DNA from 3 places in the Brevibacillus sp. 1238 genome. Region 2 is predicted to be linked to each of the others. Evidence: riboswitches for the same ligand, from Rfam matches in the RefSeq annotation. Region 2 holds a riboswitch; each other region holds the start of a gene.
What was found. Region 2 has a riboswitch for glycine ahead of gcvT (glycine cleavage system aminomethyltransferase GcvT). Riboswitches for the same ligand answer to the same signal wherever they lie in the genome.

Region 1 (11,042 bases), on a different contig from region 2:
TTAGCGAATTTTTTCAAAGTATCGATCCGTCTGTCCTTGAGCGAGATTCTGTCCCGTTCTGTCAATTCCAGCTCCAATGATTGAGGGGAGAGAGCTGTTTTCTGCAAAATGCCGCATACCCGATCGAAGAAGAGAGAGTCTTGCAATTGCAGGCCCGAGATGTTGACTGACATGACGGAAGTGGGCATGTACTTTTCTTGAATTTGCTTGTTTTTTTGGCAAGCGGTCTGGATGACCCAGTCACCGATGGAATAAATCAGTCCGATCTCTTCGGCGAGCGGGATAAATTCCGTAGGGGAGATCGGTCCGAAGAGCGGATGGTGCCATCTGAGCAAAGCTTCAAAACCGCGTACGTTGCCAGAGACGGTTTCGAACTGCGGTTGGTAATGCAAAGTCAGCTGTTCAAGCCGTACTGCTTCTTGCAAATCATTGGCCAGTCTCAGCTTGTGCTCCAGATCCTCGCTCGTCAGTAACGATGTAAACTCCATGTTTTATTTACCCTCCATTTTGCGTCCATTTCTTCTGGGATTGATTATGCACGGGATGTATTAGATAAGTTTCTGTCTATGTATTAGGATAGTGTGAAATAATCTCAAAAAAATAGCACCATCTCGCAGGAGACGATGCCATTTGTCTGCTAGTTTTTAGAAACGAACTTGTATCCTACACCCCAAACGGTGCGGATGTATTTCGGTTCCTTCGGATTGTCTTCGATTTTTTTGCGCAGGTTGGCGATGTGAACATCGATGGCCCGATCTGTCACAAAAGAATCGAAACCGCGCAGTTCGTAGAGCAATTCCTCCCGACTGAATACTTTTCCCTCATTTGTAATGAACAGACGCATAATCTCAAATTCGGAAAAAGTCGTTTCGACGTGAAACTGATTGACAAAGATCGCCCTGCGCTCCAAATCGAGCAGGAAAGTATTCTCGGAACTCGCGACTGCTGTGTCAGCCTGTTCCCCGCTTTCTGGGGCAGCAGGCTGTTGGTATTGGTGGGTTCGTCTGATCATGGCTCCGATTTTTGCGGAAATCTCTCGCAAGGAAAAAGGCTTGCAAATATAATCGTCCGCTCCAGCTTGCAAAGCCTCTACGCGATCGGATACGTCTGTCTTCATCGAGACAATCAGGATGGGAGCAACGGAAAAGGTGCGCAGCTCGCTGCATATCCTGGTACCGCTCATATCCGGCAGAATCATGTCCACGAGGATGACATCCGGAGCAAATGATTGCGCCATGTCCAAGCCTTTCTGTCCATGATCCGCTATTTTTACAGAATAGCCTTCTTCGGTTAAATACATGGCCAGCATTTCGCCCATAATCTGATCGTCTTCGATAATCAATAGGTTGTACATCAGATTCCTCACTCTTTCTGGGAGAAAGTTATTCGTAAAAATGGGAAAGAGCTAGCAATTTTTCGTTTTTTCCTAATACTTTTCTCATATTTTAGCAAAAAAGCGAGGAGAATGGACCTAATTTCATGAAAAATGCTAAAAAAATGTTAGGAGATTGCCAGAGTTTCTTGCCATTCGTTTGCTAACGCTAACACTTCGTTCAACTGCCATTCCAGCTCGCTCATAAATTCTTGATAATCGTTCGGATTTACAGAAGCAGAAAGCTGCGCCTCCATTTTTCTTGATAAAAGAAGCAATCTTTGTGCAGACAAATTTCCCGCAACACCACTGAGAGTGTGAATCATTCTTCTTGCTTCCTGGAAGTTTCCTGCGAGAAACGCCGTTTGGAGGTTTGATGTAAAATCCGAATATTCTTTAGTGAATGAACGGAGAATTTGCGTGTATATCGGGATTTTTCCATCCAGTCGCTCCAGTGCGAGCGAAACATCCAGACAAGGTACGGGAATTGCTCGCTTCAATGTTTCCTTCATCTCGCCCAAATGAATCGGCTTGGTAATGACGCCGTTCATCCCCGAACGGTAGCAATTGTCGTGTTCGGCTTTAATGACGCTCGCCGTCATCGCAATAATGGGCAGGCTGGCGTACTGTTTGTGCTGGCGGATGCGGATCGTCGCTTCACAACCGTCCATCTCCGGCATGTGGACATCCATGAGAATCAGATCCCATTTTCTCGTCTCCAAAAGCTCCAGCACTTCTTGCCCGTTTTTGGCAACGGTCACAGCGTAACCTTCGCGCCGGAGGAACTCGACCGCTACCAGCTGATTGATCTCGTTGTCCTCTGCCAGCAAAATTTTGCCGCGATATCCGGGGAAGAGGACGTTTTCGTAAGGAGCGGACTGCGGCTTCTGCAAAGTCTCGGTCACATGTGTTTCCTTGTGCTCCTGTGCCCCCAGTATCGCGCGCGCTACATCCATCCGGTTAATCGGCTTGATCAAAACAGCGTCAGGCTGGGCGGATTCCTCCAGGGAGGCCAGCTCGTCGCGGCCGTACTCTGTCGTCATGGCAATTGTCGCTGCGTCGCATAGCTCGGCGAGCGCGTGCAGCCGCTGCAACGATTCTACGCCGTACATGTCTTCCGCTTCCATGTCGACGAACACAAAGCGAAACGGGTTGTGCGCTTCAGCGTGTTCCAACAGCTCGAAAGCCTCTCGCCAGGTGGCGACGCAAATAGGCGAAAAGTTTAGGCCAAACAACATGTCAGCCATGCTGCTTCGCATTTTGTCGTGATTTTCCACAATCAGGACACGCTGGCCTTCGTAGCCTGGTGGCAGCATGGAGCCAGGGCTTTCGCTTTCCCGCCAGGGCGCGTGTTCAAACGGGAGGGTGAAGGAGAAGCAGCTTCCTTTGCCGATTGCGCTAGTCACTTCGAGAGTGGCGCCCATCATCTCGACGAGACTGCGCGAGATGACCAGACCAAGTCCTGTGCCGCCGTATTTTCTGCTCGTCGTGCCATCTGCCTGTGTGAACGGTTCAAACAGCTTGTCGAGCTGATCTTCCGACATGCCGATGCCTGTATCCTCTACGGCAAAATGCAAGTACAGCAGTCGTCCTTCTTCTTTTTCCAGCGTGATTCGCACAGAGACGTATCCTTGCTCGGTAAACTTGATGGCGTTGTGGCACAGATTGAGCAACACTTGCTCCAGCCGATGCTGATCCCCGATCAGTTTGGGCAACATTTTCGGCGGCAGATCGAGAATGATTTCGATTTGCTTCGTCCCGAGGTAAATGCTCAGCATGTGCGAGAGCCGCCGGACAAAATCGTCGAGGTCAAAGCTTGCCTTTTCCAGCTCCAGCTTGCCAGCCTCGATCTTGGAAAAGTCGAGAATCTCGTTAATGAGGCGGAGCAATACTTGGGAGGAAGACAGCACCTTGTCCAAGTAATCTTTTTGCATCACCGTCATCACCGTTTTCTGCATCAGTTGGGACAGTCCGATGATCCCGTTGAGCGGGGTGCGGATTTCGTGACTCATCCGCGCCAAAAAGTCGGTTTTCGCCTTGCTCGCTTCCTCGGCTTCTTCCTTGGCTGCCCGCAGTTCGGCCTGAATCCGCCGCTGTTCCTTTAACATGAAGTGCAGCAAAAGCGAGAGCAGACTGACCAGAACGAAAATGGAGACTTTGGTAATCAGGCTGGACAAGTCTTGTACAGAGTTCAATTGTCCGAGCGCTTCGCTGGCAGGCAGTACGGCTGCGACAGACCAGCCCGTGGAAGAGACAGGGGAGTAGCCGATGTAATAGTTGTTGCCGTCGATGGAGACGAGTTGCAATCCTTTTTGTCCAGCGACCATGCTTTGTCCGATTTTGGCCAGATCGCCTGGTTGTTCCGTCAGCTTGTGCCGGCTGACAAGCTCGGGATTTGGATGGTACATGATCGTTCCGTCTTTGGAAACCAGGATGGCGTAGCCCGATTCCCCGATCGGGTACGTGCCGAGCATTTGCGGAATGTCGTCGAGCAAAATATCGATGGCGACGAAGCCCAGCAGCCTTTCGTTTTCCTCAATCTTCATGGTGCCGCTGGTCACCATTTTTTTCGTGAGATAATCGGCGTACGGCTCGGAAAAAACGACGTCATTGGAACGGACGGCGTCTGGATACCAGGGGCGTTTGGTGAGCGACCAGTCTTTTCCTGAGAGCGTGTCGGTGTTGCCGATCGTGAAGTTGCCCGCATTGCTGGAAACCCATACAAGGCCCAGGTTGTGGTCCAGCCGCTGGATGCCGTCCAATGCGGTCGCTACGTCCAAGTAATGCGGGCTGGTGAAGGCATGCTCTCGCGTCTGCACGGTTTGCAGGTAGCGCAAGATTGCCTGGTTGGTGCTCATTTGCCTGATCAGCAACGCTTTTTGCGCAAAGAAAGCGTCCATCCGTTCGGCCAGAGCCTGGCTTTGCAGGGTCAGCTTGTTCTCAATCTCGACTTTCATGATCCGGTTGGTTTGGGAGCGCATGATGTAGCCGGACAGGGAGAAGGCGACCACGATGATCAGGAGGATGAGAATGGTCAGTTTTCGGGCATGGCTGACGTGAAAAGTTTTCATGAACGACCTCGCAATCTGTGATGTACGTTGTTTTCATTTTACAACACAAATCTCAAAATCTTCCGGAAAAAGCGCGGCTTGCTCCCGATTCATCTAGTAAAATAGAGAGGAAGGGGTGACAGTCATGTACACCGTATGGAAAGTGAAATACTTGAAAATATCTTCCTACCTCAAACTATGTGTGGGAGCCGGTTTTTCACTGGGTCTCTTGATCGGACTTGTTCAACTGCTTTTTCTGTTTTTGATGCGTGCCACAGAGGGACATTCAGGAGCAAGCGGCATGTGGGACAGCTTGCTTGCTGGCCTGGCGAATGCGGCAGGCACTGTCATCGTCTATACTTTTGGCGCCGCGGTTATCAGTCTTATTTCTTATTTTCCTTTTATGGCTTTTCTCAAACGCAAGCAAGGAATAAAGATCGAAGGAATATTGGAACCATTTGAAGAGAGCGAGATCAGGTCATGACATCCGGGAGAGAATCGCACATGCATCCATTGCGTCCAACGATGACGGTCGAGGAAGCCGTCGCCCATTTTACGCCAGACCGGAACGAAGTGCAGGAAGTATACAGTGAAGAAGACGAATTTATCGGCTATTTGACGGTAGAAGCGATCGCCCATGCGATTCATCGCGGGGAATTGACGCGGCCGATTGTCGAATACGTGGTGCCGGAAGTGAGCTTGCCGGATCGAAAGCGGCAGGCAAGCTCGCAGGCGCAGCTTCACGCTTTTTTCGAGAGTCCGATCTGCCAAATCGTGTTCAATGCGCTGTATGACGGCGTGTACATTACAGACGGAGCAGGCATTACTTTGTTCATCAACCAGGCGTACCAGCGCATTACCGGGATTCGCGAAGAAGAGGTCATCGGCAAGCATATGGGCGATTTGATCAAGCAAGGCATGATCTCCGTGTCCGCTTCGCTGGAGACGATCCGCACGCGAAGGCCCGTGACGTTGATCCAGACGATACGCAACAGCCGCAAAATCATCGTTTCCGCGACGCCTGTGCTGTCGTCCGCAGGCGAGATTTTATACATCATCAGCAGTGTCCGGGACATCACCGAGCTGATCCGCTTGAAGCACGAGCTGGATAGTCAAAAGCTGCTGCAAAGCGATGTGCCTCCTGCCGATCAGATGGGGCTGGAAGATGTTGTGCTCGGGCCAGCGACGCGCTCGCTTTTCCGCCTGGCTGACAAAGTCGCCAAGACAGATGCAAAAATTTTGTTGCAGGGCGAGACGGGTGTAGGGAAAAGCATGATTGCGAAATACATCCACGCCAGGAGCAGTCGAGCCAACGAAATTTTTATGGAGTTGAACTGCGCGGCAATCCCGGGCCATCTGGTGGAGGCTGAGCTGTTTGGCTACGAGCCGGGGGCGTTTACGGGAGCGCTCAAGCAAGGCAAGGTCGGCATTTTGGAAAGCGCCCATCGCGGTACGCTTTTTCTCGACGAGATTGGCGATTTGCCGCTGGAGCTGCAAGTCAAGCTGTTGAAGGTCGTGGAGGAAAGCAAATTCATGCGCGTCGGCTCCACGCAAGTGCGACATGTAGATGTGCGGATCATCACGGCGACTCATCGGGATTTGGCTACGCTGGTGCGGGAAGGGTTGTTCCGCGAGGATTTGTACTATCGGCTGAACATCGTCACTTTCGAGGTTCCACCGCTGCGGCAGCGCCGGGAAGAGATTGTCCCGCTGCTTGAGTCCTATCTGGAAAAATTCAACGAAAAGTACAACGAGCAAAAAACGATGACGCTGGAGTGCTACGAGTGGCTGACCAACTACAGTTGGCCGGGGAACATCCGGGAGCTGGCGAACCTGGTCGAGCGGCTGGTTGTCACGACTTTTCACAACACGATTGACGTGGGAGATTTGCCCGGCTTTTTGCAACAGGTGTTTCCGCAAGCGGAGCCGACGTCGTTGCGCGATGCGGTGGCACGACTGGAGCGCAGCATGATCAGCCAAGCGATCCAGACGCACCGGACGACGAGATTGGCAGCGGAAGCGCTTGGGATCAGCCAAAGTGCGCTCGTCCAGAAGATGAAAAAGTGGCAGCTGCACATCGGCAGCGAACCGGAGTTGAACGAATAGGAAAACATCCCGCGAGCGCCTGACGCCATCGCGGGATGTTTGTTTTACTCATGCAGCCACATTCGTTCATGAATGTGGTTTTTGGTTGTGTCGCTTACCGCTTACGAGTTTTCGGCAATTTTGACCTGATCGACTTTCGCTTTGCGCAGCTTGTAAATCACCACGAGCATGATGAACCAGACAGGTGTGATGAACAAGGCAACGCGCGTGTCTTCAGCAAGTGCGAGCACGACGAGAATGAACGCGAGAAAAGCGAGAATCAAGTAATTGGCAAACGGATAGAGCGGCATTTTGAATTTGTTTTGCGCTGCCAGCTCTGGTCTTGTCTTGCGGTATTTCAGGTGGCAAATGACCGTAATGCCCCAGATGAACAGGAAGCAAACCGTCGAGACACTCGTGATCAGCGTGAAGACGCCTTCTGGCATGATGTAGTTCAATACAACGGCGATGAGAATGACGACGGTAGAGAAGAACAGGGCATTGGCAGGAACTTGGCGAGTTGTGAGCTTGGTCATGGCCGCAGGCGCGTTTTGTTCTCTGCCCAAAGAGTAGACCATTCGGCTTGTACTGAAGACGGCGCTGTTACATGCCGAAGCGGCGGAGGTCAGTACGACAAAGTTGACGATTCCCGCAGCGGCAGCAATTCCGATTGCGGCAAACACTTGCACGAACGGGCTTTCTGTCGGAACGATCGCACTCCATGGGTAGATGCTCATAATCACGATCAGCGCACCGACGTAGAACAGCAAGACGCGGATCGGAATGTTGTTGATCGCTTTTGGAATGACGCGCTCAGGATTTTCTGTCTCTCCGGCAGTCAGCCCGACCAGTTCAATGCCGACGAACGCGAAGACGACCATCTGGAACGAAAGTAAGAAGCCGTTGATTCCGTTCGGGAACATCCCGCCATGGCTCCACAAGTTCGTGAAGCTGGAAGCGCCGGAGTTGGTAGAGAAGCCTTTGACGATCATGACGATACCGACGACGATCAAGGCGAGAATCGCGATGACTTTTACCAGCGCGAACCAAAACTCCATTTCTCCGAACAGCTTCACGGTTGCCAGGTTCATGAAAAGTAAAATTACGAGGGCAATCAACCCCGGCATCCATTGCGGCACTCCCGGAAACCAATACTGTGTGTACAAGCCGACAGCCGTCAAATCGGCCATGGCAATCGAAATCCAGCAAAACCAATACGTCCAGCCTGTGACGAACGCAGCCATGTTTCCGAGGTAGTCTTTTACGAAGTCGACGAAGGAATGATAGTTCAGGTTGCTCAGGAGAAGTTCGCCGAGCGAGCGCATGATCAAAAAGCAAATAATCCCAGTAATCAGGTACGCAAACAAAATGGATGGCCCGGCGAGGTGAATGGATTTTCCCGCACCCAGAAATAGTCCGGTACCAATGGCTCCACCGATTGCGATGAGTTGAACGTGTCTGTTTTTCAGACCTCTCGCCAATTTTTGTTGTTCCATGTGATCCCCCTCTTTCTCTCTGTCTGATTCTGCAAAGTTACTTGGAAAGACAACTACTTGCTCGACGACTTTTTCTTCACAAAAGTTTATGATTCTTTATAATTCTCATAGTAACATAGCTGTACAGAATAAATACATCATTAAGTTACTTCCAACGAAAAAAACGCTTACATTTTTCAGTGAGTCCTTATTTTTTGCTGTTTGCTTCCGGTTGCTCCCTCCTTGTTTGCCCGAGTGGGGATGTGGCTGTTCCCCTGAAAGCGCAGCGATTTCTAGCAGCAATCCTATTTTTCGCCAATAAAAAAAGGAACGGGAAAAATAGGCTGGTTCCTATTTTCCTCTGTCCTTTTACCTGAGAGTGTTTAACTCCTTTGGTGGCCAATGGCTCTCTCCAGAGATGCGTCCCATTGCGGTCCTTTTACCTGAGAGATTTGTCCTGGGGGTCAGGATTTGCTCCTTCGGTGCTAAACGGTAAGTTTAGTCTCTCCCGCAATATTCATCCGCGATAGATATTCGCATGCGTTCTTTTGATAGTAAATTATTCCAAATAGCTTGTCAAACGAAAATTGCCAATTAACAGACTATTTTAAGCATAAAACATTTTTGACCGATTGAAGTCCAACAAACAAGGGAGATGGCAAGAATCAACAACAATTTGATTCGAAAACAAATCAATATGATGTATTTTGATTTGAAACATGATCGGTGATCGGATGAAAACGGTTGCTTTTTGTTCCGGGCAAAGCGAGAGTGAAAAATGTGACGAACATGTGAGAAAAGGTGGTTTCGCGAGCGGAAATCTACCATTTCGCCGGAAGCAAACGAGGTTGAGTGCAGCGAATTTTAAGGCTTTGGCACGGGAGTTGCTTTTAAGTGGCAGCACAGAGAAGGGAGAGAGTGACAACATGAACATTTCTACATTTGCTGCTGCGAACAAGCTGGTCACAGGCCGCGATTCGCTGGCATTGCTTGCAGAGGAAGTCGCCCGGCTGGGGGTGCAGCGTCCGCTGATCGTCACCGACCATATTTTGATTCAGGCCGGGGTGGTAGCGCAAGTCGAGGAGCTTTTGCCGATGAAGGCAGGCATCTTCCCGGACGTCAATCCGGAGCCGGAAATCGAAATCGTCGACCTGTGTGTCAGCATGATTCGCGCAGGAAGCTACGACGGGCTGATTGCGGTCGGCGGAGGAAGCGCGATCGACATTGCGAAAGCGGCTGCGGTCATGGCGACTAATGAGGGCAGCATCGAACAGTATTTTGGCACGAATCTGGTCAAGCAGCCGGGCTTGCCGCTGATCGCGATTCCGACCACGGCGGGAACAGGCTCGGAAGTGACCAATATCTCGATTTTGTCCGATACGAAGGAGCAAGTAAAAAAAGGAATTGTAAGCCCTTACTTGCTGCCGGATGTCGCTATCGTCTCGCCGATGATGACGCTGACGTGCCCGCCGAGTGTTACCGCTGCGAGCGGCGTGGATGCGTTGGTGCATGCAGTGGAAGCCTATATTTCCAAGTTTGCCTCCCCAGTCACGGACGCGCTGGCGATTGGCGCGATGAAGCTGATCGCTGTTCACCTGCCAAAAGCGTACGCGGCCCCGGACAACATCGAATCGCGCGAAGCCATGATTACAGCCGCGTTGATGGCGGGTCTTGCCTTCGGAAATGCAGGGGTAGGAGCTGTACATGCCCTGGCTTACCCGCTCGGCGGACGCTTCCACATGGCGCACGGCGTCAGCAACTCGCTGCTTTTGCCTTACGTGATGCGCACGAACAAGATCGCCTGCCTGGAAAAGCTGGGAGACATCGCCCGGGCGCTCGGAGAAAATACAACTGGCCTGAGCCTGGATGAAGCGGCGGAAAAAGCGATCGAAGCGATGACGCGTCTGTGCCGTTACGTGGAAATTCCCCAGTCGTTGCGCGAGTTCAACATCCCTGAGACAGCGCTTGCCGAGATGGCGGAAGAAGCGATGAAGCAGACCCGGCTTTTGAAAAACAATCCCCGCACCTTGCGGAAAAAAGACATAGAAGATATATATCGCGCAGCTTACTAAGAGGGGGATATCACATGAAGTGGAAGCAACGCAAAGATGGTGCAGAGACTCCGTATATTCCGGCTGGCCCGTTCAAAATTCGCCTGCCGTTCGTGCATTATCGTTTTGAATGGCCTGATTACTTGCAAGGATTGCTGATGTGCGCCGTCGATCTCGGCGCCATCACGTTGCTTGCCGATCACCTTGGCATGCCGTTTGAGGTCGGCTTGGCTGTCGTCATTTTAAATGGCTTCTTGTATTTGCTGCACCACTTGCTGGGCGATCCGGTCATTCCGGGCTGGATTACCCCTGCGATTCCGTTGATCGTGCTGTTTGTCGGGCAATTTCCCGAAGGGCCGGATCGGGTGTACGCCCTGATTGCCTTCCAGTTGACGCTTGGGCTGCTATCGATTATTTTGGGCGTCACCGGGCTTGCCAAACGGGTAGTCAACTTCGTGCCGAACGCGATCAAATCAGGCATTATCCTCGGCGCGGGGATTGGCGCGATCACCTCGATTTTTGAAAAAGGCGGGAAGTTCGACCTGTTCCCGTACACGATTGCGATTTGTATCGGTTTCTGCTTTTATCTCGTATTTTCCAAGCATTTTGAAGGATTGAAGCAAAAAGGCAAGCTGTGGGCGCTGCTCGGCAATTTGGGGATTTTGCCTGCGATTTTGTTGGCGGTATTCGTAGCGCCGATCTTCGGGGAAGCGAAGTGGCCGGACATTCAGTGGGGATTCAGCCAACCGGACTTCGCCACGCTCTGGTCGCAGTATACGGTTTTCGGCTTGGGGCTGCCGGCGCTGTCCTTTTTCATCACGGCGCTTCCTGCGGTGTTCGCCACTTACCTTGTCGTCTTTGGCGATGTGCTGAAAACGAAAGCGCTGTTATCCGAATCTGACCAGGTGCGTCTCGATGAAAAAGTCGACTACAATCCTGACCGGGCGCACATGATTTTTGGCGGACGCAACATGCTGATGAGCCTGATCGGACCAGATATTACGATGTG
Region 2 (11,042 bases):
GGCTCCTGCGGACGATGCGGTCGAGTCATGATTCGCCAGGAGGAGTACCTGCCGCTCCGTGTTTGCAGCTGTCGTTTTGTTCGTCGCGATGAAATTATAGGACGTATGTCTGCTCGTCTGGCTTCCGTCTACCTTCACGGTTGCGCGCAGCGGCTGCTGATCCCGCAAACGCTCTTGCAGCAGGCTGCCGTCCGCCTGTGACAAGCCGATGACCGGAACGGACATGTCCAGCGGCTCGCCCAGTGTCGCCTTCCACTCCCCCTCGCGATCGTTCCAGATGATCGCCGCTACCACTCCTGCTGCCGCTGCCTGTCTGACCTTTTCGCCAAACGGAATTTCTCCCCGCTTGATCAGCGCGATTTTCCCTCTCGCCGCTCCATTGGCAAAATCATTGGCGCGTCCGTAGCCGACATCGACTATGTCCGCTGTTGCCGTCCCGTTCTGGGCAAAAGTCAATCCTTTGATCGCCCAGCTGCGCTTCCAGTCGTCGATCGCAAGCGACAAGACCGTTGGGCGTTTGTATGTATGGTAATAAAAAGGCTGGAGTTCTGTCTCATAGCCATAGGCGCGCCACAGATTCTCCACGTATACCCCTGCTGCGAACTCCGACTCGGTCGCAGGCGGTCTCGCTGCTTTCGCCAAGCGCTCTACATGGCTGTACAACAGCTCTGCATCTGTCTGAACCTGATTCGCATATGCCTGTTGCGAAGAGAAGGGCAAGGACAGCAAACTCCCGCAAACAAGCAGTGCTCCTAGTGCGCAATAACCAACGGATCGCATGACGTTCTCCCCTCTCCCTGGCGCTCTTTGCTTTTATTATGGACAGACTGCTCCATAAGCGTCTAGTCAGAATAGTTAGTCAAATACCAGCACGCGCCGTCAGCGGCGGACAGCTTTCGTTCTCCTTCTGCCCAAATCTGCCTGGACATGCACAGCGACACGAGGAACTCGTCGATTTGTCGGAAAGGAGACGCCCATTTAAAAAGTTAATAGATGAACGCTTCTCCTTGCTAAATTATTGATAGCGGAAATCCGCTTTTCAAATTGACCCTGAGAGGTACGATTTGCTAATGTTGAATCAAATAAAAAACCGTTGGAAAAAAGCGGCTGGAATCAGTAGAGGAGGACTCACCATGCTTTATGTAGATGGCAAATGGGTGGAAGAGGGGCAAGCAGCGGTTCATCCGGAAGATCGCGGATACAACTTCGGGGACGGCATCTATGAAGTCGTACGAATCTATAAAGGGCGCATGTATCAATGGGACGCCCACTTGACCCGCCTGTTCCGCAGCGCGCGGGAAATCAAGCTGGAGCTGCCGTGGAGCCTGGAATCACTGACCGATTTGGCTCAAGAGCTGATGGCGAAAAACAACATTACCGACCAGGACGATGCCACCTTGTACTTGCAAATCTCTCGCGGCGCCGCTCCTCGCGTCCACGACATCCCAAGTGCCATCACTCCGGTCATCATGGCTTTCGTGCGCCCCAAGGCTCGGCCAGTCGACGATTTGAAAAAGGGTTGGACCGCTTCCCTAGTAGAAGACATTCGCTGGCTGCGCTGTGATATCAAGACTCTCAATCTATTGGGAGCCGTCCTCGTCAAACAGTACGCCAAGGACAAAGGCGCACAGGACTCGATTTTGCACCGCGACGGGATCATTACCGAATGCAGTTCGTCCAATCTTTTCGCGGTAAAAGACGGCGCGCTGTACACGCATCCGGCTGATCACCTGATCCTGCACGGCATCACCCGTCAGGTCGTCATCGATCTGGCCCAGGCAAACGGCATCGCTGTTCACGAAAAGCCGTTTGACATCGCCTTCCTCAAACAAGCGGATGAGTTGTTCCTCACCAGCACGACCGCAGAGATCATGCCGCTGATCTCCGTCGATGGCGAAGCGGTAGGCAACGGTCAGCCAGGTTCGGTTACGTCCAGGCTGCAAGCTTTGTTTGAACAGCACATTCACGACAGCGTACTCGTCTAACCGTACGGAACGGATGAAAAACGAAAAAGCTCACCAGCGATTGTTCACACTGGCGAGCTTTTTTCTGTACGTTTGTCACCTGTCGGCTATCGTCTATCGGCGCAAGTTCCATTCGTCTGTCGCATAACGGGTGGCGGCGAGTTCCTCTGCCAGCGCCCGCTCTTCGTCTGTCAGTGCGGACGGCACCAGTTCGACGTCGAGACCGGAGGCAAAGCCTTTGGAAAATGCCTCGATCGCTTCTTGCAAGCTGACAGGACGCGGGCTTACTTCGTTAATCGTCACCGCTTTTTGGCGGAAGCTGTCCATCATCCGCTGTTTGACGCGATCCGACGGGAAATGCAGCAGCGAGAACAGCAAATCGACGTCCATATCGAGCAAGATCGAGCCGTGCTGGAGGATGACTCCCTTCTGACGCGTTTGCGCACTGCCCGCTACCTTTTTGCCTTCGACGACCAGCTCATACCACGATGGCGAGTCAAAGCAAGCAGACGAGCCTGGCGAGTTGTACTTTTCTTTTTCCTCCTCGCTGGCAAGCGACACCATCTCTGCGGCAAGCCCCAGGTTCTGGAAGCCGTGCAGCAATCCGAGGCTGATGATTTTGTAAGCCTCTGTCACGCCAGACGGCATCCGCGGATGATCTTCGGACACGATCACACTGTACGTCAGCTCCTGATCGTGGAGAACGGCGCGTCCGCCTGTTGCCCGGCGCACAAAGCCAAGTCCGCGCCGCTGTACTTCCTCCAGATTGATTTCCTTGATCGCCTTTTGAAAATATCCAATCGACAAAGTAGCCGGGTCCCACGTATAAAAACGAACGGTCGGCGGTACCTTGCCTTCGCTGTGCAGTTGCAAAATCGCTTCGTCTACAGCCATATTCATCGCCGGAGACATCGGCTCCGTTACGACATAGCGCCACTGTTCCATATGTATGTACCTCCTTCTCACAACGATTTCATTGTACGCTTCTCCCAAAAGGGCGGCAAGACTTGGATGCGCTGTTTCAATGAGCCGCTTCCTCGATGATCGCGACGACTTGCGCCAAGGCGTCTTTTGGTTTTCCGATCGCGACGCGCTGCTTTTCCGCGATGGCGCTTCGCTTTTCGGCAAGGCTTTTCAACGCTTGCAAAAAGCTCGCCTCGTTCAGCGCCTCTTCCTGCAAGACGGCACAAAAGCCTTGCTGCTCAAATGAGCGTGCGTTCAACAGCTGATCTCCCCTGCTGGCTGCAAGAGACAACGGCACAAGCAGCATCGGCTTTTGCAGTTCGAGAAACTCGTAAATCGCATTGGAACCCGCGCGCGAGACGACCAAATCCGTCATCGCCAAAAGGTCGGGAAGCTCCTCCTGGACGTACTCGAACTGCTTGTAGCCTTTCCTTTGCAAGCTTTCGTCCCGTTGGTTTTTGCCGCAAATATGTACGATGGAATACTGTTTGAGCAGCTCATCGAGCGTTCCCCTGATCACTTCGTTCAAACGTTTTGCCCCGAGACTCCCGCCCATGACGAGCAGCACAGGCTTCCCCGGAGAAAAATCACACAGGGCCAGCCCTTGCTCTTTTCGGCCTTTTTTCAGTTCCTCGCGCACGATGGCTCCCACGTGCGTTCCCTTGCCTGCTGGCAGATGCTTCAATGTATCAGGAAAAGTCACGCATACTTTGTCGGCAAAAGGCAGCGACAGGCGATTGGCCAGTCCTGGCGTCAAATCAGACTCGTGCAGGACGACAGGCAGCCGATTCAGCCAGGCGCCGAACACAACCGGGACGGAGACGAAGCCGCCCTTGGAAAAGATTACGTTCGGCTTCCAGTCAGCGAGGAAGCGGTACGCCTGCCAAGCCCCTTTGCTCACACGCAGCGGGTCCGTGAAGTTTTTCCAAGCAAAATATCGGCGCAGCTTGCCTGTAGCAATCCCGATGTAGCGCACGCCGTCCAGCTTCTCGACCAGCTCCCGCTCAATCCCCTCTGTCGAGCCGATGTAGGCCACCTCCCAGCCCCGCTGCAAAAAATGCGGGATGAGGGCGAGGTTGAGCGTGACGTGCCCGGCAGACCCGCCGCCAGTAAATACTATCCGTTTGCTCATGTTTGTCTTCTCTCCCCGAAAGTCGGATCAACCCCATCTGTTCATGATAGCATCATTCGGAAAGAAAAACCGCCCTGTAAAAAGGCGGCTTTTCCCAAAGAGAGTTATTAAGCTTGTGGCTGATAGCGCAGGATCGGCTTGCGCGCCGCAGTCGCTTCATCCAGACGTTTTACCACGGTCGTGTGCGGAGCTTCCTGTACAAGCTCAGGTGTTTCTTCACACTCGCGGGCAATTTGCAGCATGACGTCGATGAACTCGTCGAGCGTTTCTTTTGTCTCGGTTTCAGTCGGCTCGATCATCAGGCACTCATCGACAATCAGCGGGAAGTAGATCGTTGGCGGATGGTAGCCGAAGTCGAGCAAACGTTTTGCGATATCCAGCGTGCGCACGCCGAGTTTCTTTTGGTTCACGCCAGACAAGACAAATTCGTGCTTGCAGACGCGGTCAAACGGCAGGTTGTACGCCGTAGCGAGACGACGCATCATGTAGTTGGCGCTGAGCACCGCATTTTGCGAAACTTGCAGCAAACCTTCTGGACCCATCGTGCGGATGTAGCTGTAAGCGCGAACGAGAATGCCGAAGTTTCCGTTGTAGCCTTTTACGCGGCCGATCGATTCCGGACGGTTGCTGTCCCAGTAGAAGCTGCCGTCTTCTTTTTTCGCCACGATTGGCGTTGGCAAAAATGGTTCGAGAACCTTTTTCACGCCGACTGGTCCAGCACCTGGGCCGCCGCCGCCGTGTGGTCCGGTAAATGTTTTGTGCAAGTTGAGATGCACGACGTCAAAGCCCATGTCGCCTGGACGGGCAATGCCGAGGATCGCATTCGCATTGGCTCCATCGTAGTACAGCAAGCCGCCTGCTTCGTGGACGATTTTCGCCATCTCGACGATGTCTTCCTCGAACAGACCGAGTGTGTTCGGGTTGGTCAGCATGAGCGCTGCCGTGTCAGAGCCAACCGCATCGCGCAGAGCTTGAATGTCTACCAGACCGCGCTCGTCAGAAGCAATCGTAACGGTATCCAGACCTGCTACAGCCGCAGACGCCGGGTTTGTACCGTGCGCGGAGTTCGGCACGATTACTTTTGTACGGTGAGCTTCTCCACGGCTTTCATGGTAAGCGCGGATCATCATCAGACCCGTCCACTCGCCTGCCGCTCCGGCAGCCGGTTGCAGGGTAACGGCGTCCATTCCGGTGATTTCAGCCAGTTCTTCTTGCAGGTTGTACAAAAGCTCCAGTGCGCCTTGTACAGTTTCTTCCGGCTGGTACGGGTGAGTTTGCGCGAAGCCGGCATAGCGAGCCACGTCTTCGTTGATTTTCGGATTGTATTTCATCGTGCAAGAACCGAGCGGGTAGAAGCCGTTGTCTACCCCGTGGTTGCGACGGGACAACTCGGTGTAGTGGCGAACGAGTTGCAGCTCGGATACCTCTGGCAATTCAGCAGGGGTTTCACGAATGAGGTGCTTTGGCAAAAGGCTTGCGACCTCTACTTCCGGTACATCCAATGCCGGCAGATTGTAGCCCACACGGCCCGGTTTGCTCATTTCAAAAATCAGTGCTTTCTCCTGGTCGTTACGCACGTGTGATCGCCTCCAATTCAGCCGCCAATGTGTCGATTTCTTCCTTGGTCCGAAGCTCGGTTACTGCGAGCAAGGTGTGGCCTGCAAATTCTGGGTAATCCAGCCCCAGATCGTAGCCGCCGATGATTCCTGCCTGGAGCAGTTGCTTGTTGGCTTCTGCTACTGGCTTGGACAGCTTGACCACGAACTCGTTGAAGAACGGGGAAGTAAAGACGACTTCCAGCCCTTTGGCTTGCAGGGCTTGCTTCGCGTAATGCGCCTTTTGCAGGTTCATCATCGCCATTTCCTGTACGCCTTGTTTTCCGAGTCCAGTCAGGGTGATCGCAGCCGCCAGTGCCAACAGCGCCTGGTTGGAGCAAATGTTCGAAGTCGCTTTTTCACGACGGATATGCTGTTCACGAGCTTGCAGCGTCAGTACGAAACCGCGCTTGCCGTTCTCGTCTTTCGTTTGCCCGACGATGCGTCCTGGCATTTTGCGCATCAGCTTGCTCGTCGTCGCAAAATATCCGCAGTGCGGTCCGCCAAACGATGCCGGGATACCGAACGGTTGCATGTCGCCTACTACGATGTCAGCGCCCAGTTTGCCTGGCGCTTCCAATACGCCCAGTGCAAGCGGGTTGGAAGAAACGACGAACAGGGCGCCTTTGCCATGAGCAATCGGCTCAACTGCTGCCAAGTCTTCCACGTTTCCGAAGAAGTTAGGATATTGCACGATCACAGCCGCTGTGTTTTCGTCAATCAGCGCTTCCAGAGCTTGTGTGTCGGTTACGCCATCGCTGTTGATGCCGACTTCAACCAGCTCTACGCCTTGACCGTACGCGTATGTTTTCAGAACGCCGCGCGCTTCCGGATGCACAGCGCGGGAAACGATGACGCGCTTTTTGCCAGTGTGACCAGCCGCCATCATAGCCGCTTCTGCCAAGGAAGTCGCTCCGTCGTACATGGAGGAGTTCGCTACTTCCATTCCTGTCAGTTCACACACCATTGTCTGAAATTCAAAAATTGCTTGCAGCTCGCCTTGGCTGATTTCAGGCTGGTAAGGCGTATAAGCCGTGAAAAATTCTCCGCGGAGCAGCATGTGGTTGACTGTGCTTGGCGCATAGTGCTGATAAACGCCAGCACCCAAAAAGTTGACGTGTGTGCTGAAGTTGACGTTTTTGTTAGCCAGGCGAGTGAAGTATTTGACCAGATCAGGCTCGGACAGAGCTTCTGGAATGTTCAGCGCACCTTTGAAACGCACCTCTTCCGGAATGTCTGCAAACAGTTCTTCTACACTGGAAATGCCCAGAGTTTCGAGCATTTCGCGCTTGTCCTGATCAGTTTGGGGCAGGTAGCGGTATTTCACGAACGTTGTCCTCCTCAAATAGGATGTATTGTGGGCTTATGCTTGGTTATTTCGCACGTTTATAAAAAGGAGCGGCAACAACAACAGCTTTCAGTCGTTTTCCGCGAATTTCCACTTCAACCTCTGTGCCAATCGCCGTGTGCTCGCTTTTGACCAGGGCCAGACCAACGTTTTTCTTCAAGGTCGGGGATTGTGTCCCTGTGGTCACTTCTCCTACCAGCTCTTCTCCGACATAGACCGGATAGTGCGTGCGCGGAATGCCGCGATCGATCATCTCGATCCCTACCAGCTTGCGAGGCGCGCCGTTTTCTTTTTGCGCTTTCAACACCTCTTGGCCGATGAACGGCACTGCTTTATCTACCTTCACCGCGAAACCGATACCCGCTTCGATCGGTGTAATGTCCTTGCTCAGTTCCTGACCGTACAGTGGCAGCTTGGCTTCAAAGCGCAGCGTGTCACGCGCACCCAGTCCGCAAGCAACCAGACCGTCTTCTTTGCCTGCTTCAAGCAGGGCGTCCCACAGCTCTGCCGCACGATCCGCAGCCAGGTAAATCTCGAAGCCATCTTCGCCCGTGTAGCCTGTACGGGATACCAATGCCGGAATACCGCTAACCTCTACATCGCGCTCAAAACGGAAAAAGCCGATTTGGGACAGATCCGTTTGAGTCAGCTTTTGCAAAATCGATTCAGCCAAAGGCCCCTGGATCGCAATCTGCGCCGTTTGCGGCGAGATATTTTCGATCGTGACGCCCGGAATCAGGTGCTCCTGCAGCCATGCATAGTCTTTGTCAATATTGCCAGCGTTGATGACAAGCAGGTAATGGTCGTCTGCGTATTTGTAAACGAGCAAATCGTCGACCGTACCGCCGTCCGGGTAGCAAAGCACGCTGTATTGAGCTTGTCCCACTGCCAGCTTGGAAACGTCGTTGGTTGTCACGCGCTGCAAGTATTCGAGCGCGCTCTCGCCTTTTACGTCCACCTCTCCCATGTGGGATACATCAAACAAACCTGCTTTCGTGCGAACAGCTTCATGCTCCTGACCAATGCTGGAAAACTGTACAGGCAGCTCCCAACCGCCGAAGTCGATTGTTTTGGCGCCGTATTTTGCATAGGAATCAAACAGTGGCGTTCTTTTCAGATTGGACATGTGTGGCACCTCCTAAAGGCAGATAGTCGGCATTTTTCCCCATGAAAAAACAGAGGCGAAAAAACGGGTACACCAAAAGAAAGGTGCCCATTTCTCCTCCTCTGTCCTTGGTACCTGAGAGTTACCTTGCCAATCAAGCTCGGCGGGGATCACCGGGCTTGCAAGTTTCCCCTTTGGTGGCTCGACATGCGAGCTCTCTCCAGAGTTGCGTCCAGTAGAGGTTCTTTTGCCTGAGAGATTCACCGTTACCGGCTTGCTCCTTCGGCGCTGCAGTGGTTCACGCAGTCTCTCCCTGCTACTATCATTCGCGTTGGTTAGATGGTCATACATAAGTTTTTGCTATGATTTCCATACTAATGAACGAACTTCCTCTATATCCTACCATGAGAGTCGACAGTTGAAAATATGCAAATTAACAGTCAGATCAAGAAATACTTAACAAAGTGATGAACATTACCCATAATGTTAAGTTTTTTATTAAAACGCATGAAAGTTATGGCAGAGCTGTGTAAAGGAGTAACGTATATGCCGAATGTTCCTGTTTCATTTGACACGAGCTGGATATCGCCGCTGACCGAGCGGCTGCACGAAGATGGTCCATGGGACAAGTGGGAGCTGTTCAAGCTGGCGCTGGAAGCAGAAGAAGCGATGGCGGTTCGCGAGTTCGATTCTTTGCAATGCCTGAACTACTTGCCGCTGCTCTCGCCTTTTCCCCATCAGCTCCAGACGGCGGAACGCGTGCTGAATGACATGCGCGGCCGCGCGATTCTCGCGGATGAAGTCGGATTGGGCAAGACCATCGAGGCAGGGTTGATCATGAAAGAATACATGGTCAGAGGCTTGGCGAAAAAAATTCTCGTCCTCGTTCCCGCCTCTCTCGTCATTCAGTGGACAAAAGAACTGCAACAAAAATTCGGCATTCCTGCCGTCGCGCAAAAAAAAGAGTACATGTGGCGTCAGCACGAAGTCGTCGTCGCCTCCATCGACACGGCCAAACGCGATCCGCATCGCCGCCATGTGCTCGATATCGACTACGACATGCTCATTATCGACGAAGCGCACAAGCTCAAAAACAAGCGAACCCGAAACTATCAATTCGTGAAGGAAATTCGCAAAAAATACTGTTTGCTGCTCACCGCCACCCCTATCCAGAACGAGATGGACGAGCTGTACAACCTGATCAATTTGCTCAAACCGGGGCATCTGGGCCACTCGACGTCGTTTTCCACCAATTACGTCGAGGGAAAGCGCCAATCGAAAAACAGCGAAAAATTGCGTGAAGAAATCGAAAAGGTCATGATTCGCAACAAGCGAAGCGACGGCGGCATCCAGTTCACCAGCCGCCGCGTGCAGTCGATTCCCATCGAGCTGACGCAGGAGGAGATGAAGCTGTACGAGGGCGTCACGCGCTTTGTCCACGATCAGTACAAGACGGGAACCGGGCTGTTCAATTCGCTCGCTCTCATCACGCTCCAGCGCGAGGTTTGCTCCAGCAAGGAAGCCTCCTTCATGACGCTGTACAACATGCATCAACGCACCAGCGAGGAGTCTTTGCTGCGGGCGCAAATACTGGAACTGGTGGAGATGATCAAGCGGATCGAGACGCATTCCAAGGCCGCCAAAACGGTCGAGCTGATTCAGCAGATCAACGACAAAGTGATCGTTTTCACCGAATATCGGGCCACGCAAAATTACTTGCAAAAATATTTGCATGACCACGGAATTACCTCTGTGCCGTTTCGCGGCGGCTTCAAGCGCAGCAAAAAAGACTGGATGACCGATCTGTTTCAAAACCGCGCACAAGTGCTGATCGCGACAGAAGCAGGCGGCGAAGGGATCAACCTGCAATTTTGCAATCAGGTGATCAACTACGACATGCCTTGGAACCCGATGCGTGTCGAACAGCGAATCGGCCGCGTTCACCGTCTCGGGCAAAAGCGGGATGTGCACATTTACAATCTGTCCACGGTCGGGACGATTGAAGAACATATTCTCAAACTGCTGTACGAAAAAATCGATCTGTTTGAAATGGTCATCGGCGAACTCGATGATATCGTCGAACGCCTCAACCTGAGTTCCTCGCTGGAAGAAAACTTGACGCAAATTATTATGGACTCCGCATCCACGCGCGAAATGGCTTTGAAGCTGGACAACATGGGGCACGCGATTCGCGCAAGCCGCCAGCCGCACGTCGCCCCTGCTCTCTCGGAAGCCGCCGAGCAGTAGTCTGGATGCCCCCAACTAGCCAACAAGAAAAGAGGTTCCCTGATGCAAGCCAACCAGGTCAGGCAATTCGTAGAGCGCTATCTCGCGACTTTTTCTGCTCACATCGTCGAATCCCACCCCGACTACTTGACGGTCAAGCTGCCTGTCGAGGTCGACAAAGATATCGGCAACCGGCCTTTTTACTGGAGCTGGGTCGACAAAATGAATCTGGCGTACCAGCCGCTCGTGCTCACCTTCGCCTTTCACCCCGACCGCATGCCGGACGGGCTGCGTGCCGAACACCTCCACCTCGGCGCCGGGCGCATGCAGCAAATTTTTGCCTCGGCGAAAAAGCACGGTCAATTCGTCTGCATGTACGAGCAAAATACCGCTTCGCTCCCCGCCACGGGCAAACGCCGTTCTACGCCGCTCGTTCCGTGGCTGGGCATCAATCTAAAAGTGTCGTTTCTGTGCGACAAGCGGCGCGATCTCATGCTCTACCTCGGGGTCAACCTGCACCAGCCGCGGGTCGTGCACGACTTTTCGACGTACTTGTTTCAGTTGCCGCTCTCCCCGGCCATCCCGGACTATTTCTATACGCTTGATCGGAAAATTTCCGTAGAGGATGCGCTCCAGATGGCTCGCCAGGAAGCCGAAGCGGTCATCGCCAAGGAAGACCAAGCGTGGGCTGCCGAGGCAAAAGCCCGCT
Region 3 (8,195 bases), on a different contig from region 2:
AATATCTGTCAGCGTATGCCCTTTTTCAATCGCCAGGGCAACCTCGCCGATCAGATTGGACGCTTCCGGCCCGATAATCTGCGCTCCCAGCAGCAGCCCCGTCTCCTTGTCGCCCACGAGCTTCACGAAGCCTTCCCCGACGTTCAGAGACAGTGCCCGCCCATTCGCGGCATAAGGGAACTTGCCAACTGCCACCTCGTGTCCGCGCTCTTTGGCTTCCGACTCGGTCAGTCCCACACTGGCAATCTCCGGATCGGAGAACACGACAGCGGGAATCTTTTTGTCGGTGAGCTTGCTGTCTTTGCCAGCGATGGCTTCCGCCGCGATTTTGCCTTCGTACGACGCTTTGTGGGCAAGAGCCGGGCCTTCCACCAGATCGCCGATCGCATACAGGTGCGGAATGCTCGTTTGGCACTGTTGGTCGATCTGGATGAAGCCGCGCTCTGTCAGCTTGACAGCGAGCTTTTCCAATCCCAGCCCCTCGATGTTCGGCCGTCTGCCAACCGTAACAAGCACATAGTCAGCGGTCGCCTGACGCTCTTCGCCTTTTTCCGCATAGGTGACGCTGACCTGTTCGGCTGTTTGTTCCGCCCCTTTGGCCAGCGCTTCGGTGTGCACTTCCACGCCGAGCTTTTTCAGCTTCCTCGCCACCAGACGCGACAGTTCTTTTTCAAAGCCGGGCAAGATCGAGTCCGAGCCTTCCAAAATCGTCACCTTCGTGCCCAGCTTGGCAAATGTCTGCCCCAGCTCGATCCCGATATACCCGCCGCCAATGACCAGCAAGCTTTTCGGCAATTCTTCAAGCGCCAGCAGTTCTGTCGAGGAAAGAATGCGGCCCGCGAATGGAAAGGCTTTCAATTCGATCGGACGCGAGCCTGTCGCGAGAATCGCTTGCCGGAATTGCACCTGTATGCAGTCGTCGCCATTTTTCACCTCAACCAGCTGCTCGCCGACAAGCTGCGCTTCCCCGCTGATTCTTTTGATCTTGTTGCCTTTGAGCAGCGAGCTTACGCCTCCGGTCAATTTGTCGACCACGCTGCGCTTCCATGCCTGGACCTTGGCGAAATCGACGCTCACTTCTGCTGCCTGCAAGCCGATGCTCGCGGATTGCGTCATCGCTTCGTATTGATGCGCCGCCGAGATCAGCGCCTTGGAAGGAATGCAGCCGCGGTTCAAACATACGCCGCCGACCGTATCTTTTTCCACAATCGCGACCTGCTTGCCGAGCTGAGCCGCCCGGATCGCGGCTACGTAGCCCCCCGGCCCCGCTCCGATCACGAGGACATCCACCTGCTCTACTGTTCCGTTCGTTGTCATTTGTTCTCTCCACCTGTTTTTCTTTTTCTGTGTAAGGCGTCTCCCGCGGTTTTACCCCGCAGGAAGAGGCGCCTGCGCCTGCTTGCAGTCGGCCAACTGCTGCTCGTGCTGTTCTGCCTGTTTCCGTTGTCAACCGCGACGAACAGCGAGCCGATCCGCAAAAGCTTCTTCCGGGCTGGACAAGGCGAAGCCCAGGAAAGGGTCGTAGTCCAGGGTAAGCACATCCCCGAGATGCCGTTTGGTCAACCGATCCATGCAGACCGGAATCCCGTTTTCGTACACGAGCGTGTCGTTTTTGCGCAACTCATCTACTCCGAGCTGGACAAAAAATCCGCAACCGCAGTCGCCGGAGATCACCACGTCAATCCTGAGCGCGGTATCCTGCGGAAAATTCAGTTTTTTCAGCTCTGCTTGAGCCGCTTTCTTGATCGTAAGCTCCATTTTCGTGATCGCCTGCTCCTTTCCCATCGCGCCACCTTTCACTCGTATCCGTTTCGTTTGGCCGAAATGCAAGCGTCTGCGCCCGCTTTTGTGCAACTCGACGCGACGTTTCATTCAGCAAAAAAGGACAGAGGAAAGATAGAGTGACGAATACTCTACCTTTCCTCTGTCCTTTTTACCTGAGAGTTTAACTTCGGCAATCAATCGGTTCCGAAGTATTCCCCTTGGGTGGCTTGTGCAGCGCTCTCCAGAGGTGCGTCCGATTGTAGTATCTGGTACCTGAGAGATTAATCCCAAGGGTTTTATGGGACTTGCTCCTTCGGTGCTAAACGCGTCGTTTAGTCTCTCCTACAATCATCATCCGCCGCTATTCACTTGTTGGCTAACATTGACATTAGTAAATCACACTCCTTCTGCCGATGTCAATTCTGAAAAAAATTATTATTCAGGTAACCTTATTCGTTTTGCGGCGGGCCGCCATGACGACTGGCATCGCGAACAGGCCAAAAGCGGTAACGCCTGCTTTTGGCCTGTTGATCCACCCTATTTTTTACTGTTGCGAAATCGCAGCCTCATCCATGTACACGTATTCCCACAAATGTCCGTCCAGATCGATAAAGCTCCAGCTGTACATGAAGCCGTGGTCTACCGGGTCTTTAGCCGGCTTGGCCCCTGCTTCGTGCGCTTTGTTTACGATCTCGTCGACTTGCTCCCGGCTCTCGGCTGACAGCGCCACGATGACCTCGGTGCTCTGGGCCGTATCCGTCACGGGCTTGTTCGTGAACGATTGGAAAAACTCCTCCACCAAGAGCATCGCGTAAATATTTTCGCCAATCACCAGGCAAGCGGCATTTTGATCCGTAAATTGCGGGTTGAACTCATAGCCCAGCGCTGTAAAAAAATCAATCGACTTGTTCAAATCTTTCACGGGCAAATTGACAAAAATTTGTTTTGATTGCAGTGCCATTGCGTATCCCTCTTTTCGATAAGTGTTGTGATTGATTAAATCGTACCATCTCTTGGGATACGATGCTTCTTATGGATTGCTAATTACGCCAACTGATTCGCCCCTCCTAAGAAACCTCCGCCGCAAAAACACTCAACTCGCGCACAACAGCCTCATCGACTTCCACGCCAAGCCCCGGACGATCTGCGAGCAGCAAGCGATCCTGCTCGTAGCGAAGCTGTCCGAAGTCGCGGGAGAACATGAGCGGCCCCACCATTTCGTTGGAAAAGATCATCCCTTTTGCCAAAGACAGATGCGCCCCGGCGGCGGTGGCCACGGCTGATTCGACCATCGAGCCAACCTGACATCCCATCCCCGCCATCTCTGCCTGCGCGACCAGCTTGAGCGCCGGATACAGGCCGCCGCACTTCATCAGCTTGATGTTGATCAAATCGGCTGCCTGGCGGACGATGACTTCCCGCATTTCTTTGTCGCCGTGCAAGCCTTCGTCGACCATGACCGGAATGAACGTTTTTTGGCGAACCTCTGCCAAACCGATCAGATCGTCCGCCAAAACAGGCTGCTCAATCCAGTCGAGCTGGCAGTCCTCTACTTGCTTCAACACGCGCATCGTTGTCGCCACATTGCGCCAGCCCTGGTTCGCGTCCACGCGCAGCTGGACGTCCGGGCCAATTGCCTCGCGGACGGCGCGAATCCGTTTGACATCGACAGCCGGATCGCCGCCGACCTTGATCTTGATGCTCGAATATCCGTCTTGCAAAGCTTGCGCCGCCTGGCGAGCCATTTCTTCCGGCGGCAAAATGCTCACAACATAAGGCACCGTCAAAAAGTCGTGCGCTTTTCCGCCAAGCAAATTGTAGACAGGCTGTCCCGCGGCTTTGCCCATGAGATCGTAGCAGGCGATATCGATGGCCGCTTTTGCAGATGGCGCGCAATAGACAGCCTGCTCCATGATTCGGTGAACTTTTTCAATATCAAACGGGTTAGCCCCGAGGACGAGCGGCGCAATGTCTTTCACCAGCATCTCGTACGTGCTGGAAAATGTCTCGCCCGTCACGTGCGGGTCGGGCATGCCTTCGCCGTAACCGACAAGCCCCGTGTCCGTCGTCATTTTGACAATGATGCTCGGAAGCTTGTGAAACGCATCGTAGGCCACGATAAACGGCCGCACCAAAGGCAGCTCGGTCGCAAATACTTCAATCGCAACAATTTTCAACAGGAAACCCTCCATTGCTCACACATTTTTCTTAAAACGGTCCATAGTGCATCCAATTGGCGATGATGACCGCTACCAGCCCAATCCCGAACTGCATCAAAATCAATGGCAAAATCCACTTCGCCCAACGAATCCACGGGATGCCCGCAAGCGCCAGCCCTGCCATGAAGTAACCCGAGGTCGGGAAAATAATGTTGCCGATTCCGTCTGCCAGCGAGAAAGACAGCACCGCCGTTTGCCGCGTCACTCCGACCAGATCAGCCAATGGCGCCATGATCGGCATGGTCAGCGCCGCTTGTCCGCTGCCCGAAGGTACGACGAAGTGAATCAACGCTTGCAAAATGTACATGCCAGCCGCGCTGAGCACAGGCGGAATTTCGTGCAGCATGCCTGACGCATGGAACAACAGCGTATCGATGACGTGTCCGTCGCCAAGCACGACCAGTGTCGCTCGCGACAACCCGATGATGAGAGCGCCCGTGAGCATCCCCGCCGCCCCTTTCATGAACGACTCGATCAACTGATCGGCAGACATGCGGGAAATGAGCGTAATTACGATGGCCAAAATGACGAACAAGGCAGAAATTTCGGTAATGTACCATTGGAATTGCAGGACGCCGTAAATCAAGGCGACGAAGTTAAGCAGGAAGCAGATCAGCACCCATTTGTGCGTTTGGGACAAAGGTTGGTCAGTTGTCGGTGCAATCTGCTCAAACGCTGCGACTCCTTCGCCGTAAAATCCGAGCGAGCGATCTTTTTTCACCTTCATCGCGTAGCGGTAAATGAAGCCAACCGATACGGCATACATGATCACGAACAAGATGATCCGGTAGCCAATGCCCGAGAAAATCGGCAGCTGGGCGATTCCTTGGGCAATCCCCACTGTAAACGGATTCATGATCGCCGTCGTAAAACCGATCGAGGCTCCTACCAGGACAATCGCGGTTCCCGTGATGACATCAAAGCCGAGCGAGACAGCAAGCGGCACCAAAATCGGGATGTAAGCCAGCGTCTCCTCCGCCATTCCGGTAAACGCCCCGGCAAAGGCGAAAAACAGCATCATGATCGGGATCAGCCACTTTTCCTTGTTCCCGAGCTTTTTGGACAGCGAGCGGATAAAAGCGTCGACAGCTCCTGTCGCAGTCAGCACGCCAAACGCTCCTCCGATGATCAAAACAAAGAAAATAATTTCTCCTGCGTCCACCATCCCCGTGTGGATCGCGCTAAACAGGGAAAAAACGGAGACGGGCGTCTGTTCAATCGCTTTGTACGACTGTGGATCGACGACGTTTCTGCCGTTCACTTCCACGCGGGCGTATTCTCCCGCCGGAACGACGTGGGTGAGAAACGTCGCGATGAGCAGCACGCCAAACAACAGCACGAAAACGTTGATTCCTCTCTTGCGTCTTGCTGCTTGTTCTTTGCTGTTTGGAAGCACTTCCAACTCCCCCTTTTTTTATTATTCTGTTTTTTTATCGTAGTCGATTTGATTCGGCATGAAAAATGAGGTTGTTCAATGATAACCATAAATAAATCCATACTTCGCCACACAAAAAAACGACCCCCGGAATCGCTTCCGAAAGTCGTATACCACGGCTTCATTCAAGCCCGAAAAGTCGGCCACACATCAAGCACCACGTCGACGAAACTGCTGACGGTGCTGTAATCGCGCTGGTCGCGCGGATAAATCAAGTAAGTCAAAAGCCTTTTCGGAAAGCGGTGCAGCACTTGCAGCGTTCCCTGCCTCACTTCTTTTTCAATCATGACGTCGCTGATCAAGGCAATCCCCGTCTGGGACATAACCGCCCGCTTGATCGCCTCTTCGCTGCCGCATTCGATCGTCCAGAGCGGTTTGCAGCCGATCTCTTCCAAACATTCGCGAATAACGCCTTCCAGATCGTACGTAATGAACGGATGCTCCGCAAAAAGCTCCTCGGCGCTGCGCGACTTGACCAGGAGCGGACTCGCTACCAGCACCAAATCTTCCTGATCGATCAAAATTTCCTCAATCCCCGGCCGATTGCACTTCCCGGCGACAATCCCGATATCCGCCCGGTTCGACTCCACCAGCTTGATCGTCTCCTTGCTGTTGTAACAGAGCAGCTTCATCTGCACTTGCGGATGCACCTTCACGTAAATGCTGAGCAGTTGCGACAAGTAATAGCTGCAATAAAACTCGGGCGCCGCGATGGTCAAATTGCCGTACGGCTTTTCCAGCCGCCGCAAGTCTTGTTCCAGCTCGTCCAGATTTTGAAACAGCTTGTCTGTATGCTTTTTCAACAGCTTGCCTGTCGGCGTCAAAAACGTCCTTTTTCCCACCCGGTTCAGCAAGGTATGGCCGATGTCTTGTTCCAGCGCCTGGATTTGCAGGCTGATCGTCGGTTGCGTATAGCGCAAAATTTCCGCAGCCTTGGTGAGATTCAAACATTCCGCAACGACGTGGAACGTCTTCAAGTGGCGCAGCTCCATCCCCATCACCCCAAAAGCTCAGTTAGACTTTCGTTTCGTTTTGTATTTGTCCATCGTAGAACATTTGCTGTGAACAGACAATACGAAAACCGCACCGAAAAGCCTGTCTCGCAGGAGGGCGAAAAGCCGCTTGGCGCTGACGGATACTGCTTCGTCATGGGGCGATGGCTCTTGGTGACGGAAAAAGCTTACGGGAGAATGTCTGAAAATGTTCAGGAATGAAGCAGCCCTGGCTCATTCGGGTACCCTATAATTTACTGTGATGATCTCCCCTGCCATAGACAGACCATATATGTACGATCGGAGTGACGAGAGATGTACAAAAAGCTACTGGCCATCCCTGTGACGGCTGTTTTTCTGTTGCTTGCCGCATGCGGCGCGGGTTCCGGAGGGCAAACCGCAGACGGCTCGCCTGACGCAAAGCCGACCAGGTCCATTCAATATTTGGGCACTGCCTATAAAATTCCGGCGCGAACCAAACAAATCGCCTTTGTCGATTCGCGAAGCAGCTTTGAAGACTCGCTTTTGCTCGGCATACCGCCGTTCGCCGCAACGGTAGAAAAATCCGGCGCGTTCCCGCAGGAATACGCCTCGATTACGCAAAATACGCAAAAGCTCCCGGCAGACATCGTCGAGCGGATTGATGACCTGAAAGCTCTCTACCCGGACACTATCCTGACCTCTGACAAGACGCCTGCGGAAAAGCGCGCCACGCTGGAAAAGGCAGCGTCCGTGATCCCTATTTCCTCGAACGGAGCGCACTGGGAAGACAACCTGCGGCTTTTGGCTGAAGTGCGCGGCAAAGACGCAAACGTGGATGCGATTGTGAGCAAGGTAAGAACCAACATCGAAAATACGCGGGAAAAGCTTGCCCCGCTGAAGGATAAAAAGGTGTTGGCTGTCTGGTTCCACGAGGGCGCTTTTGTCGTCTCCCCGAAAAACGAACGGTACAACTATTTGCTCTACACCGATCTCGGGCTGGCGACACCAGACGTTGTAGAACAGGCAAAAGAGCCTGTATCGCTGACGCTTGAACAACTGGCCCAGACAGACCCCGATTATTTGTTTGTCATGGTCGACAAAAGCAGCGACCCCGGCGCAGAAGCTGCCTTTGAACAGTTGCAGCAAAAAAGCGAATGGAGCAACCTGCATGTGGCCAAAGACGGACGGGTTTACGTCAACGCCGTCAATCCGGGCTTGGCCGGGGGCACTGCCTACAGCAACCAATCCTTCATGAACGCGATTTCCGCCCGCATGTTGAAATGATGTATAAGAGCACAAAATCGGACCATACTATACTTATCGAGCTCGGTGGTGTGTTTTCAAACAGGCTGTAGTCCCTAACGGAGGCGATGTGCCATGGATGATTTACACGATCACCTAGTGAGTAAGGAAAACCGCAACACTGCAATAAGCTTCTAACTTCACACTGGAGGTAGATGCGTCGCACGTGATGATCGGTAACACCTCAAAACTAGCGAGCTCGATATATGCCGTCTCCTTTTAGGAGGCGGTTTTATTTTGCCCATGAAAAAAAACCTTCGCAGCAACTGCCAGCAAAGGTTTTTTCACGGACAAATTTATTCTCCCAGATCAACGTTATGGTACACCTGTTGCACATCGTCCAGGTCTTCCAGCGCATCGATCATTTTTTCAAACTGGGCTTGCGCCTCTTCGTCCAGCGTTACTTCGTTTTGAGCGAGCATGGTCAGCTCCGCTACGGTAAACTCGGTAATGCCCGCTTTTTTCAGCGCTTCCTGTACAGCGTGGAACTGCTCAGGCTCG

Region 1: another riboswitch for glycine. It lies ahead of M2298_RS01545 (amino acid permease); the one in region 2 lies ahead of gcvT (glycine cleavage system aminomethyltransferase GcvT).
Region 3: another riboswitch for glycine. It lies ahead of M2298_RS01615 (iron-sulfur cluster biosynthesis family protein); the one in region 2 lies ahead of gcvT (glycine cleavage system aminomethyltransferase GcvT).

Annotation. Positions count from the first base shown of each region.
Region 1 covers NZ_JARXWC010000001.1:335,004-346,045, forward strand. The annotation lists gene M2298_RS01520 (putative bifunctional diguanylate cyclase/phosphodiesterase) at 1-488, opposite strand, end outside; gene M2298_RS01525 (response regulator transcription factor) at 638-1,354, opposite strand; gene M2298_RS01530 (response regulator) at 1,501-4,443, opposite strand; gene M2298_RS01535 (hypothetical protein) at 4,568-4,906, shown strand; gene M2298_RS01540 (sigma-54 interaction domain-containing protein) at 4,927-6,528, shown strand; gene M2298_RS01545 (amino acid permease) at 6,630-8,003, opposite strand; glycine riboswitch at 8,342-8,400, opposite strand; glycine riboswitch at 8,404-8,503, opposite strand; gene M2298_RS01550 (iron-containing alcohol dehydrogenase) at 8,909-10,054, shown strand; gene M2298_RS01555 (hypothetical protein) at 10,069-11,042, shown strand, end outside.
Region 2 covers NZ_JARXWC010000002.1:224,066-235,107, reverse strand. The annotation lists gene M2298_RS04920 (M28 family peptidase) at 1-780, opposite strand, end outside; gene dat (D-amino-acid transaminase) at 1,134-1,985, shown strand; gene M2298_RS04910 (lipoate--protein ligase family protein) at 2,079-2,909, opposite strand; gene M2298_RS04905 (undecaprenyldiphospho-muramoylpentapeptide beta-N-acetylglucosaminyltransferase) at 2,986-4,059, opposite strand; gene gcvPB (aminomethyl-transferring glycine dehydrogenase subunit GcvPB) at 4,167-5,636, opposite strand; gene gcvPA (aminomethyl-transferring glycine dehydrogenase subunit GcvPA) at 5,629-6,981, opposite strand; gene gcvT (glycine cleavage system aminomethyltransferase GcvT) at 7,028-8,128, opposite strand; glycine riboswitch at 8,220-8,336, opposite strand; glycine riboswitch at 8,337-8,433, opposite strand; gene M2298_RS04885 (DEAD/DEAH box helicase) at 8,654-10,354, shown strand; gene M2298_RS04880 (YqhG family protein) at 10,397-11,042, shown strand, end outside.
Region 3 covers NZ_JARXWC010000001.1:351,481-359,675, reverse strand. The annotation lists gene lpdA (dihydrolipoyl dehydrogenase) at 1-1,317, opposite strand, end outside; gene M2298_RS01615 (iron-sulfur cluster biosynthesis family protein) at 1,447-1,785, opposite strand; glycine riboswitch at 2,015-2,119, opposite strand; gene M2298_RS01610 (VOC family protein) at 2,309-2,725, opposite strand; gene M2298_RS01605 (mandelate racemase/muconate lactonizing enzyme family protein) at 2,832-3,941, opposite strand; gene M2298_RS01600 (YfcC family protein) at 3,973-5,379, opposite strand; gene M2298_RS01595 (LysR family transcriptional regulator) at 5,544-6,410, opposite strand; gene M2298_RS01590 (hypothetical protein) at 6,480-6,632, shown strand; gene M2298_RS01585 (ABC transporter substrate-binding protein) at 6,726-7,676, shown strand; gene M2298_RS01580 (YebC/PmpR family DNA-binding transcriptional regulator) at 7,991-8,195, opposite strand, start outside.